Regions from separate parts of the Rhizobium sp. R339 genome, predicted to be linked through region 2. Evidence: predicted binding sites of a transcription regulator. Region 2 holds the regulator's gene; each other region holds the start of a gene.
The links. The regulator LexA, encoded in region 2, represses DNA repair genes until DNA is damaged. The targets are predictions, from matches to a motif close to TGTTCNNNNTGTGTTCNG.
Positions count from the first base shown of each region.

Region 1 (3,257 bases), on a different contig from region 2:
CGAGGCGCGGAAAAGCACGGCCTGCTGCTTGAGCTTGAGGCCCTCCTCGCGATTGTCGAGAACCTTGTCGGCGACATAGCGCGCCTGCTCAGCCTCATCGCGCACATTGACGAGGCGCGGCCGCTCGGCCGATTGCCGCTCGGTCCAGAGGTTCTTGGTGAAACGCTCCGCGGCGAGATCGATGACGGCGTTGGCCGCCGCCAGGATCGGCTGCGTCGAGCGGTAGTTGCGGTCGAGCGTGACGATATTGGCGGCCGGGCTGAAGGATGCGGGAAAATCGAGGATGTTGCGCACCGTCGCCGCACGGAAGGAATAGATCGACTGGGCATCGTCGCCGACGACGGTCAGTCCCTGGCCTTGTGGCTTCAGCGCCATCAGGATCGAGGCCTGCAGCCTGTTCGTATCCTGGTATTCGTCGACGAGCACATGGTCGAAACGGCTGCCGATATCCTCGGCGATCACGCTCTCGCCCACCATCTGCGCCCAGTAGAGCAGGAGGTCGTCGTAATCGAGCACGTTCTGGCTCTGCTTGGCCTCGACGTAGCAGGCGAAAAGCTCACGCAGCTGTTTCTCCCAGGCCGCGCACCAGGGGAACGCGTCGCGCAGCACGAGGTCGAGCGCCGTCTCCGAATTCACCGCCCTGGAATAGATGGCAAGGCAGGTGCCCTTGGCCGGAAAGCGGCTTTCCGTCTTGGAGAAGCCGAGATCGTGCCGGATGAGGTTCATCAGGTCGGCGCTGTCTTCGCGGTCGTGGATGGTAAAATCGGGATCGAGGCCGATCTGCTTGTTATAGTCGCGCAGCAGCCGCGCGCCGATGCCGTGGAAGGTGCCGGACCAGTTGAGCGCGTCGGCCATGACGCCGGCATTCGGCCCCAGCACATCGCGGCAGATGCGCTCGACCCGCCGCGCCATCTCGGCGGCGGCCCGGCGCGAGAATGTCATCAGCAGGATGCGGCGGGGATCGGCGCCTTTGACGATGAGATGGGCGACCCGGTGCGCCAGCGTGTTCGTCTTGCCGGAACCGGCGCCGGCAATGACCAGCAGCGGCCCGGCAATATGGCTGCCGTCGGTGAGCGTGCCATGCTCTACAGCCATGCGCTGCTGGGGATTGAGCTTTTCGAGGTACATCCAGCCGTCCGGTCGGGCTCCCGCAGAATCACCGGGAAAGATTAGATGTTCCTTGAATGTTCGCGATTTCAGCCTCTGTCAAGCGCCGCTGTGTCTGGAGCGAGTTTCAGTCGGGGAAATCCGGTCCGACCTCGCGCCGCACCAGTTTGAGGCTGCGATCCGGCTGCAGAATATAGGTCTCCTCCACGCGCTGGCCGCTCTCGTTGTAGAACTGATTGTAGACGGCGCTGCCGATGGGCGACTTGGTGAGCTTCGTGCGCGGCTGGCCGCCATAGGTGATGCTGCCGGGAATGGGTTCCAGCGCCGGGCTGTCGGCCGAAGAGCAGCCGGCCAGCAATGCTACGGCAAACAAGGCGGACAGAAGCACTTTCATCGTCGTCATCTCTCTCTGACTGCAGTGAGATATGGAAACAGCCACAGTTTCCGCCAAGGAGGTAACCCGTCGTCCGTGCGGAATCGCGCTCATATCCCCGCATTGACAAGGGAACCAAAGCGCCGCCCTGGGGGTTGTCATGCCGGATCTAAATGCTGGAGACCACCATGCAGCTCATTCTTCGCCTCTGGGCAGCGAGCCTGATAACAGGTTGCGGCGTCTTTGCCGGCTCCGCCTATGCCGCCCTGGAAACGACCGGCGCGGAGTATTCGGCTCTGCCGAAGGATCAGATCGCCCTCAACGAATATACCGGAACGCCCGCCTGCGATCAGATGGAACCGCACTATCTGCCGTCCTTCATCCGCGCGGCGGATGGCACCATCATCGGTGTCGGTTATGTCGAGGTGGAGAGCGAGGGCGGCACAGCCTGCTGAAATAGAGGCCGGCTCGGACGAGGCTCGCCTGCGTTTCCGGTGACGAGCCTCTCACCATCATCATGATGGCTGGGTGTTTCCTATCGAAGCATCCGCGTCAGGTGCAACGCCTTTTGACCCAAAACCCGGCACCTCATCGATGCAGGGTTAAGTGAAAATTAAACAATGTATCGTTCCGGCACGCTTTTATTCAGCGAGAGCCGGAAATCCTGCTAAACCGCTAATGCAGCTTCAGCTTCGCCTCTTCGGCCGCCGCCAGGAATTCGGCTCTCGCCTCTTCCACGCTTTTGCGCCCGTCGAGCGCTGCCCGGCAGGTGCTGCGAGCCTTGATATAATGCAGCCCGCGCGCGCTCGGCCAGAGATCCGCCAGGCATTTCAGGGCATCGAACGGCCCGTTGACGGTTCTGAGGTCGGTGTCTTCGAAACCGACCTTGACCGGGTCGTTCCATTTTTCAGTTGCCATCGACGCTCCTCCGCGATTTTCGACAGAACTAAGATGCCGCGCCTTCCCATTCTTCAAGGGAGACGCCGCCATGATAGGCATTCTAGCGAGATTTTTGCGGTCAACAATGGTGAATCGTTCGTTGCCGATGAGACGAAATATCAGCCTGCGGAAGGTGGTCGTCGGCGTTTGCATGCCAAAAGGAATTTTTCGCGGGTCGCACATGAGTTGTATGGCGCCGGCGCGCTGCCACCACTACCATGTGCGGGAAAGCTGAGGGCTCGACATGGGTTTCGATCGAATATGGATCCAGGCTGCTTTTCTCTGCTCGGCGCTGGCCATGCCGGGCCTCGGTCACGGCGCAGAGGCGTCCCCACAAGAGGCGTTCTTGACCCGCATTTCTACCGAGATCGTTCCAAGAATGCAGCGGGAATATCTGCGGGCTACCCTGCGCCGGTACGGTGAAGGCACGGTGATAGATCTTGCTGCCTACGCTTGGTCGGAGAACTTTGAGCGGTGGTATATCGAAGGCATGTTCGATGGGACGACTGCATGGCCTCACAAATCAATTCCAGGTGAGGAGCTGGTAACCGGAGAAGTGTTCGAGCTGTGGCAGTTTTCGCCGTTCGTACCCTATTATCTCGAGGTAACCGAAATTCCCGACTGCCCTGCAACGCTGTCCGATTCCTGCGGATGGGTGCCCCTCACCCTAACCCTCTCCCCGTAAACGGGGCGAGGGGACGTGGCCTATGCGAAGCCTGCGAGGAGCGGAAAGGTTGCAACTTGTTCCCTTCTCCCCGTTCACGGGGAGAAGGTGGCGGCAGCCGGATGAGGGGCCAGCCGAGTCCGCAAGAAATAATGTTGGAAATCTGAGAGAAAA
Region 1 is NZ_LOKV01000023.1:519,535-522,791, forward strand. Features, by position in the region: gene ATY76_RS21815 (ATP-dependent helicase) at 1-1,128, opposite strand, end outside; gene ATY76_RS21820 (membrane lipoprotein lipid attachment site-containing protein) at 1,235-1,501, opposite strand; gene ATY76_RS21825 (hypothetical protein) at 1,669-1,935, shown strand; gene ATY76_RS21830 (DUF982 domain-containing protein) at 2,156-2,398, opposite strand; gene ATY76_RS21835 (hypothetical protein) at 2,664-3,104, shown strand.
Region 1: a site for LexA is predicted at 1,175-1,192, ahead of ATY76_RS21815 (ATP-dependent helicase). Genes of this name have one in related genera too.

Region 2 (3,257 bases):
GATCAGCGACAGGCGGCCGGTATTGGAAAAGGTGACCTGACCGTTGCCTTCGCCGATCTTGACTTCGGAATTCGTATTGGAGCTCATCGTGGTTCCTCGAAGGCGAAGAGCGTGCCCTGCCCGGGCGCGGGCTTCACCAGAATGCGATTGTTCTTGCGCGTGTAGGTCACCCCGTTAGCAGCCAAATGCGCTTCTGTCACGGCAAGATCGGCGACATTGAAGAGGACGGCCCGCCCGCGCAGGCCGCGTTCGGCGTGCGAAACGGCGATCTCAAAATAAGCTTCCAGCCCTTCCGGCGTCATCAGGTTGATCTTTGCATTCGACGCCGCGATCTTCACGCCGAAGCCGGTTTTCTCGATCGCCGATTGTCCCGCGGCAAGGCCGACGAAAGTTCCGAATGCCGCAGCGTCCGGCGCGCTAAGCGCCACCTCGGCAATGCCTGTGACGCCATTTGCATGCGCCTCCAGCGCGCCGCGATCTGCCGGGAGCGGACTGATACGCTCGACACTGAAGAGGAAGAAGTCAGGTGCGCGCAGGTCAGCGGCAAAGGCGAGCTTGAAGCCGGCGATGCTTTCAGATCCATCCGGCATCGTCATCGGCCGGCTGAACTGCAGCATTTCACCGGCGCTCGATGCCTTGCCAACGAAGTTATGATGATCTCGGCCAGCATCCGCAGTGCCGAAAGCCACCGCCGAAAGCCCCTCATCGCCGCAGCGGAAGCGGAAAGCTTGGTTGCGGGCGATAAACACATTGCCCTTCCGCGCCGATGCCTCGCTCTCCTCGACGCTCGCTACCCCGAGCGGCTCCAGATAGGTCTTGTCGGCAAAGAAGACGCAGGCATTCTCCGTCCCGAAGGGATGGCGCGCATCGGCGGCGACGGTGAAGCCGAGCTTGCCGAGCCTCTCTCGCGCCAGATCGATATTGACGACGGGCAGCACCAAGTGATCCAGCGGATGCGGGTTGGCGGAATGCCTGTTCATGATATCCCCTCCCGAAACAGCTAGAGATGTGCGCCAGTGCTCATCTCAATTCAAGGCCTGCCCGGCGATCCGGCGAATGAAAATAAAAATCTCAACGAGTTGGAGCCAAGTTTTACGGAAATTTAGCTACTTGCGGAACACATATGGAACATATAGTGTCTGTTCTGGATTTGTTTCAATCACGGGGTCTGACGTCGATGCTCACGCGCAAACAACAGGAGCTTCTCCTTTTCATTCATGAGCGCATGAAGGAATCCGGCGTTCCGCCGTCTTTCGACGAGATGAAGGATGCCCTGGATCTGGCTTCCAAGTCCGGCATTCACCGGCTGATCACGGCGCTCGAGGAGCGCGGCTTCATTCGCCGCCTACCGAATCGCGCTCGCGCCCTTGAGGTCATCAAGCTTCCGGAAGCCTACAGCCCCAGCATCCAGCCCCGGCGCGGCTTTTCGCCGAGCGTCATCGAAGGCAGCCTCGGCAAGCCCCAGCCTGTGGCCGCGCCCGCTCCAGCAAAGCCCGTTGCCGATAACGGCAACTCGGTTTCGGTGCCGGTCATGGGCCGCATCGCCGCCGGCGTTCCGATCTCGGCGATCCAGAACAACACCCACGACATCGTCGTTCCAGCCGATATGCTCGGCAATGGCGAGCATTATGCGCTCGAGGTCAAAGGCGATTCGATGATCGATGCCGGCATCTTCGACGGCGACACCGTGATCATTCGCAACGGCAGCACCGCCAATCCCGGCGACATTGTCGTCGCGCTCGTCGACGACGAGGAAGCGACGCTGAAGCGTTTCCGCCGCAAGGGCGCATCGATCGCCCTGGAAGCGGCCAACCCGGCTTACGAGACCCGTATCTTCGGGCCTGATCGCGTCAAGGTTCAGGGCAAGCTCGTCGGTCTCATCCGCCGCTATCACTGACATCGATTACGCCGGATTCGGCGAAATTGCCGGTGCGCCAGTCATAGGCGCGATGGCGCGTCCATGGCCTCGACAGCAGGCCGAATGCGGTGACGGTTTGCGGACCGTCATCCGTAAAGCGCAATTCGACGGAACCGCTCTTGCGGAGCGTCTCTCCGGTGAAAAGCATTGCGCCTGAGCGGCAACGGTCGAAGCGCAGCCGCACCGACGTCACGACGATGTTGCCCACATCGCAGGCCGGACCGAGATAGGCGGCATTGTCGATGACGGTCAGGACCTTTCCACTGGCAAGCCGCGATATGCACCAGGCCTTTTTGACGCAGGAAAAGCGGTTTGTTTCGCCGCCCGTTGCGGCGGCCTGCATCGCGGTCCTCACCTCCTCCTGCTGATCTGCGGAAAGCTTGAGGCGCCGATCTTCTCCTTCCGGAATCGCCGGGCCTTCCAGCATCTTCGGAGGATGATGCGTGGGCAGGACCAATGCTCGCTGCCACTGATCGAAGATGAAATCCGAAGGCTTCGGGCGATTGGAAGCCATAGCGGTCGCCTCCACGACCGCGACCAGAGCGCCATCCTCCGAAATCACCAGATCCGGGGCGCGAGGAGCCGGCAGAAGCAGCAAAACAAGCGTCGAGCCGGCAATGACGGCAGCACCGATATGCCGCAACCGGGTGCGTAGCAGGGTCACGAGCAGGAAGCCGGCGACAGCCACTGCAAAGTACCAGCCGGGCAACCGTCCGACCCCGATGTCGCCGCCCCAGCCGGAAACCGTCTTTGCGACCGCGATCACCAGATCGAGGCCGAATCCAACCACCTTCCAGGGCACGGCATCCAGGCCGAAAGGCATGAGCAGCATCGCCAGCAGCCCGGCCGGCATGACGATGAAGGAGATGATCGGCATCGTCGCGAGATTTGCCGGCAGGCCGTAAGCGGTCAGGCGATGAAAATGCTCGATCGAAAACAGCGCGGTCGAAAAGCCGCCGATCAGCGAGGTCAGGAAGACGCCGATGAAGAACCCCGCCACCGGAACGATGGGCCTGATGATCGGCAATTTCAGAAAGGCGTTTTCCCGGACGCGCCGGTCCTTCCACATCTGATACCCGGAAACCAATGCCAATGTCGCAGCAAAGGACATCTGGAAGCTCGGGCCCAACACCTCGGAGGGCGAAATGGCGATAATGACAAGCGCGGACAGCGCGACATTGCGCAGGCTGATCGACGGCCGGTCGAAGAAGACGGCAATCAGCATCACGGCCATCATGATGAAAGCGCGCTCGGCCGAGACGGCGAAACCGGAGATCAGGAAGTAGGCCGTGACGGCAAGGAGCGCGCCGGCGGCGGCGATCTTCTTCGTCGGATAGGC
Region 2 is NZ_LOKV01000003.1:154,564-157,820, forward strand. Features, by position in the region: gene kdsA (3-deoxy-8-phosphooctulonate synthase) at 1-87, opposite strand, end outside; gene ATY76_RS07420 (VOC family protein) at 84-980, opposite strand; gene lexA (transcriptional repressor LexA) at 1,178-1,897, shown strand; gene ATY76_RS07430 (ComEC/Rec2 family competence protein) at 1,878-3,257, opposite strand, start outside.

Region 3 (3,257 bases), on a different contig from region 2:
CAGCCCGCGCGTCAAGTCCTACAAAATCTCCGGCCTCTTCGAGATCGGCATGTCGGAATATGATTCCTCGATCATCTTCATGCCGCTGGAAGAATCGCAGCTCTTTTTCAATGCCGAGGGGTTGGTGCAGTCGATAGAGCTTTTCGTCGATCACCCCGACGATATCGACACGCTGAAACCCAAGGTCGTGGAGGCGGCAGGTCGCCAGATCAACCTGACCGACTGGCGCCAGCGCAACCAGACCTTCTTTTCGGCGCTGCAGGTCGAGCGCAACGTCATGTTCATGATCCTGACGCTGATCGTGCTGGTGGCGGCGCTGAACATCATCTCCGGCCTCATCATGCTAGTGAAAGACAAGGGCAGCGATATTGCCATCCTGCGCACGATGGGCGCCAGCGCCGGTGCGATCATGCGCATCTTCTTCATGACCGGGGCGGCGATCGGTATCGTCGGCACCATTGCCGGCGTGCTGCTCGGCGTGCTCGTCTGCGTCAACATCGAATCCATCCGTCAGTTTTTCTCGTGGGTCTCGGGCGAAGTAATCTTCAATCCGCAGGTCTATTTCCTCAGTCAGCTGCCGGCGGAGATGGATCTCAGCGAAACGATCTCGATCGTCGTCATGGCACTGACGCTCTCTTTCATCGCGACCATCTTCCCGGCCTGGCGCGCCTCCAGGCTCGATCCGGTGCAGGCCCTGCGCTACGAATAAGGAATGCCGCCTTCATGAAACGCAACGTCGTTCTCAAGCTTACCGGCGTCGAGCGCCATTACGGGCAGGGCGATACGCTGCTCCCGATCCTGAAGGGCGCGGATTTTTCGATGTCGAAGGGCGAGATCGTCGCTCTCGTCGCTCCCTCCGGCACCGGCAAATCGACGCTGCTACATATCGCCGGTCTGCTGGAGCATCCCGACGGCGGTGAAGTCAACATCAACGGCCATGCCTGTGATGGCCTGAGCGATGAGAAACGCACCGCGATCCGCCGTAGCGAAATCGGCTTCGTCTACCAGTTCCACCACCTGCTGCCGGAATTTTCCGCACTTGAGAACATCATGATGCCGCAACTGATCGCCGGGCTGTCCTGGAAGGAAGCCGGAGAGCGGGCCGGCCAGCTTCTCGATTACATGCGCATCGGCCACCGAGGCGCCCATCGCCCTGGCGAACTTTCCGGCGGCGAACAGCAGCGCGTCGCAATCGCCCGCGCCGTCGCCAATGCGCCGACCCTGCTTCTGGCCGACGAGCCGACCGGCAATCTAGACCCGGAAACGGCAAGCTACGTCTTCGATGCGCTGGAGGCGCTGGTGCGCCAGTCGGGCCTTGCAGCTCTCATCGCCACCCACAACCACGAGCTTGCCCGGCGCATGGATCGGCGCGTGACGATCTCCGACGGGAAGATCGTCGACTTCTGAGTCTGGGATCAAGGGATGACCAGCCCGCCGCGATAATCGAGAACATAGGATTTTCGGCCGTCGACCATGATGCATTCATGGCCGCTGAAGCGGTCGCAGCCGCCTTCGCTGCGGTCGATATAGCGGCCGAGCGGATGATCGAATTCCATGCCGCCGAGAAACCGGCCTTGCCGATACATTGCCGAGAGAGCTGCCCTGATCACCGTCCCGGCCGCGCTCCCATCGATGAGGTCAGGGGCGATGACGCAGCCGAAATAGTTCATCGCCCATACGGGTTCGTCGCCGAACCACACCACCTCCTGTCCGGCGAAATCGGTGCTGCCGAAATAGCTGTCGAGATAGCGCCAGTCGCCGCGTTCGTATCCGATATCGTGAGAGCCCGGCCGGCAGGGCAGGCGAGGCACACCATCGCCGACATAGGTGGCGGCCTTGGCCTCTACGATGAAGTTGTTCAGCATCGTGGTGTCGAGCATTGTCGTCTTCCCCTGACTCATCCGTTATGCATGTAACACGGCAGAGAGAACATAAGAAGAACAAAATCGCGAGTGAGGTCGCAGCTGTCAGATGATCAGCGCGGACCGGTTTTCAGTCGAGACACCGAGCCGGTTGACGAGGGCACTCTCACACCAGGGCTGAGCAAAGCTGATTCGCACGCGCCTCACGGGATTTTTTCAAACGCAAGCATGAAGGAAAAGATTCCTGTTGACATCAGAACATAGATGGAACAAATTAAAAACATAACGAGTAAAGGAGAGCCAAATGACTGACATGATCCGTGATATCGCAGCATTCACCTCCATCGCAATGTTCGTTGCCAGCTTCTCGCTGATCGTCATCGCCATCTAAAGTTTTCAGGGGATCGCATGGCAGCCATGCGGTCCGGACGCGGGACTTCTTCTGGACATCATCGCCCTCAATGCCGACAATGCGTCCGATTCATTCGGGTGATTGGGAAGGCATGTCATGGCGGAAACGGCAAAAGGTTCTACGGCTGAGGCGACCGGCGGCACGCCGGGCTTCATCCACCTGAGGGTCCACTCCGCCTATTCGCTCCTCGAGGGCGCGCTGCCTCTCAAGAAGATCCTCTACAAGGCGACCGGCGACAGCCAGCCGGCGATCGCCATAACCGATACCAACAATCTGTTCATCGCACTGGAATTCTCTCAGAAGGCGATGGACGAGGGCCTGCAGCCGATCATCGGCTGCCAGGTCTCGATCGACATGGAAGACGGGCTGGAAACGGAAAAGCGCGGCGGCCAGCAGGCGCTGATCAAGCTGCCGTCGATCGTTCTTCTCGCCGCTACGGAGGCCGGTTACGAACGGCTGGTCGATCTCGTCAGTCGCGCCTATCTCGGCGGCGAGGGCAATCAGGCCATCCATATCCGCGCGTCATGGCTGGAGGAGGCGGGCACCGAGGGGCTGATCGCCCTGACCGGTGCGCTCACCGGACCGGTCGACGCGGCGATTAAGGAAGGCCATGCCGCCCAGGCGGAAGCTCGACTGCTCATGCTGAAGCGCCTCTTCGGCGACAGGCTCTATGTCGAGCTGCAGCGCCACGGCACCTATGACAAGCGGCATGAACAGAAGATCGTCGGGCTTGCCTATGCGCACGACTTGCCGCTGGTGGCGACCAACGAGGCCTTCTTCCCGACGCGCGACGATTACGATGCCCATGATGCGCTGATGGCGGTCGCGCACAACGCCATCGTTTCCGACGACAGCCGCTTTCGCCTGACCCCGGATCATTATCTGAAAAGCCGCGCCGAGATGGCCAAGCTTTTTGCCGACCTGCCGGAAGCGCTGGAGAATACGATCGAGATCGCCAGGCGCTGCTCCTTCGTGCTGAAGAC
Region 3 is NZ_LOKV01000024.1:299,009-302,265, forward strand. Features, by position in the region: gene ATY76_RS24335 (lipoprotein-releasing ABC transporter permease subunit) at 1-709, shown strand, start outside; gene ATY76_RS24340 (ABC transporter ATP-binding protein) at 724-1,407, shown strand; gene ATY76_RS24345 (DUF5680 domain-containing protein) at 1,416-1,880, opposite strand; gene dnaE (DNA polymerase III subunit alpha) at 2,371-3,257, shown strand, end outside.
Region 3: a site for LexA is predicted at 2,117-2,134, ahead of ATY76_RS24345 (DUF5680 domain-containing protein). Genes of this name have one in related genera too.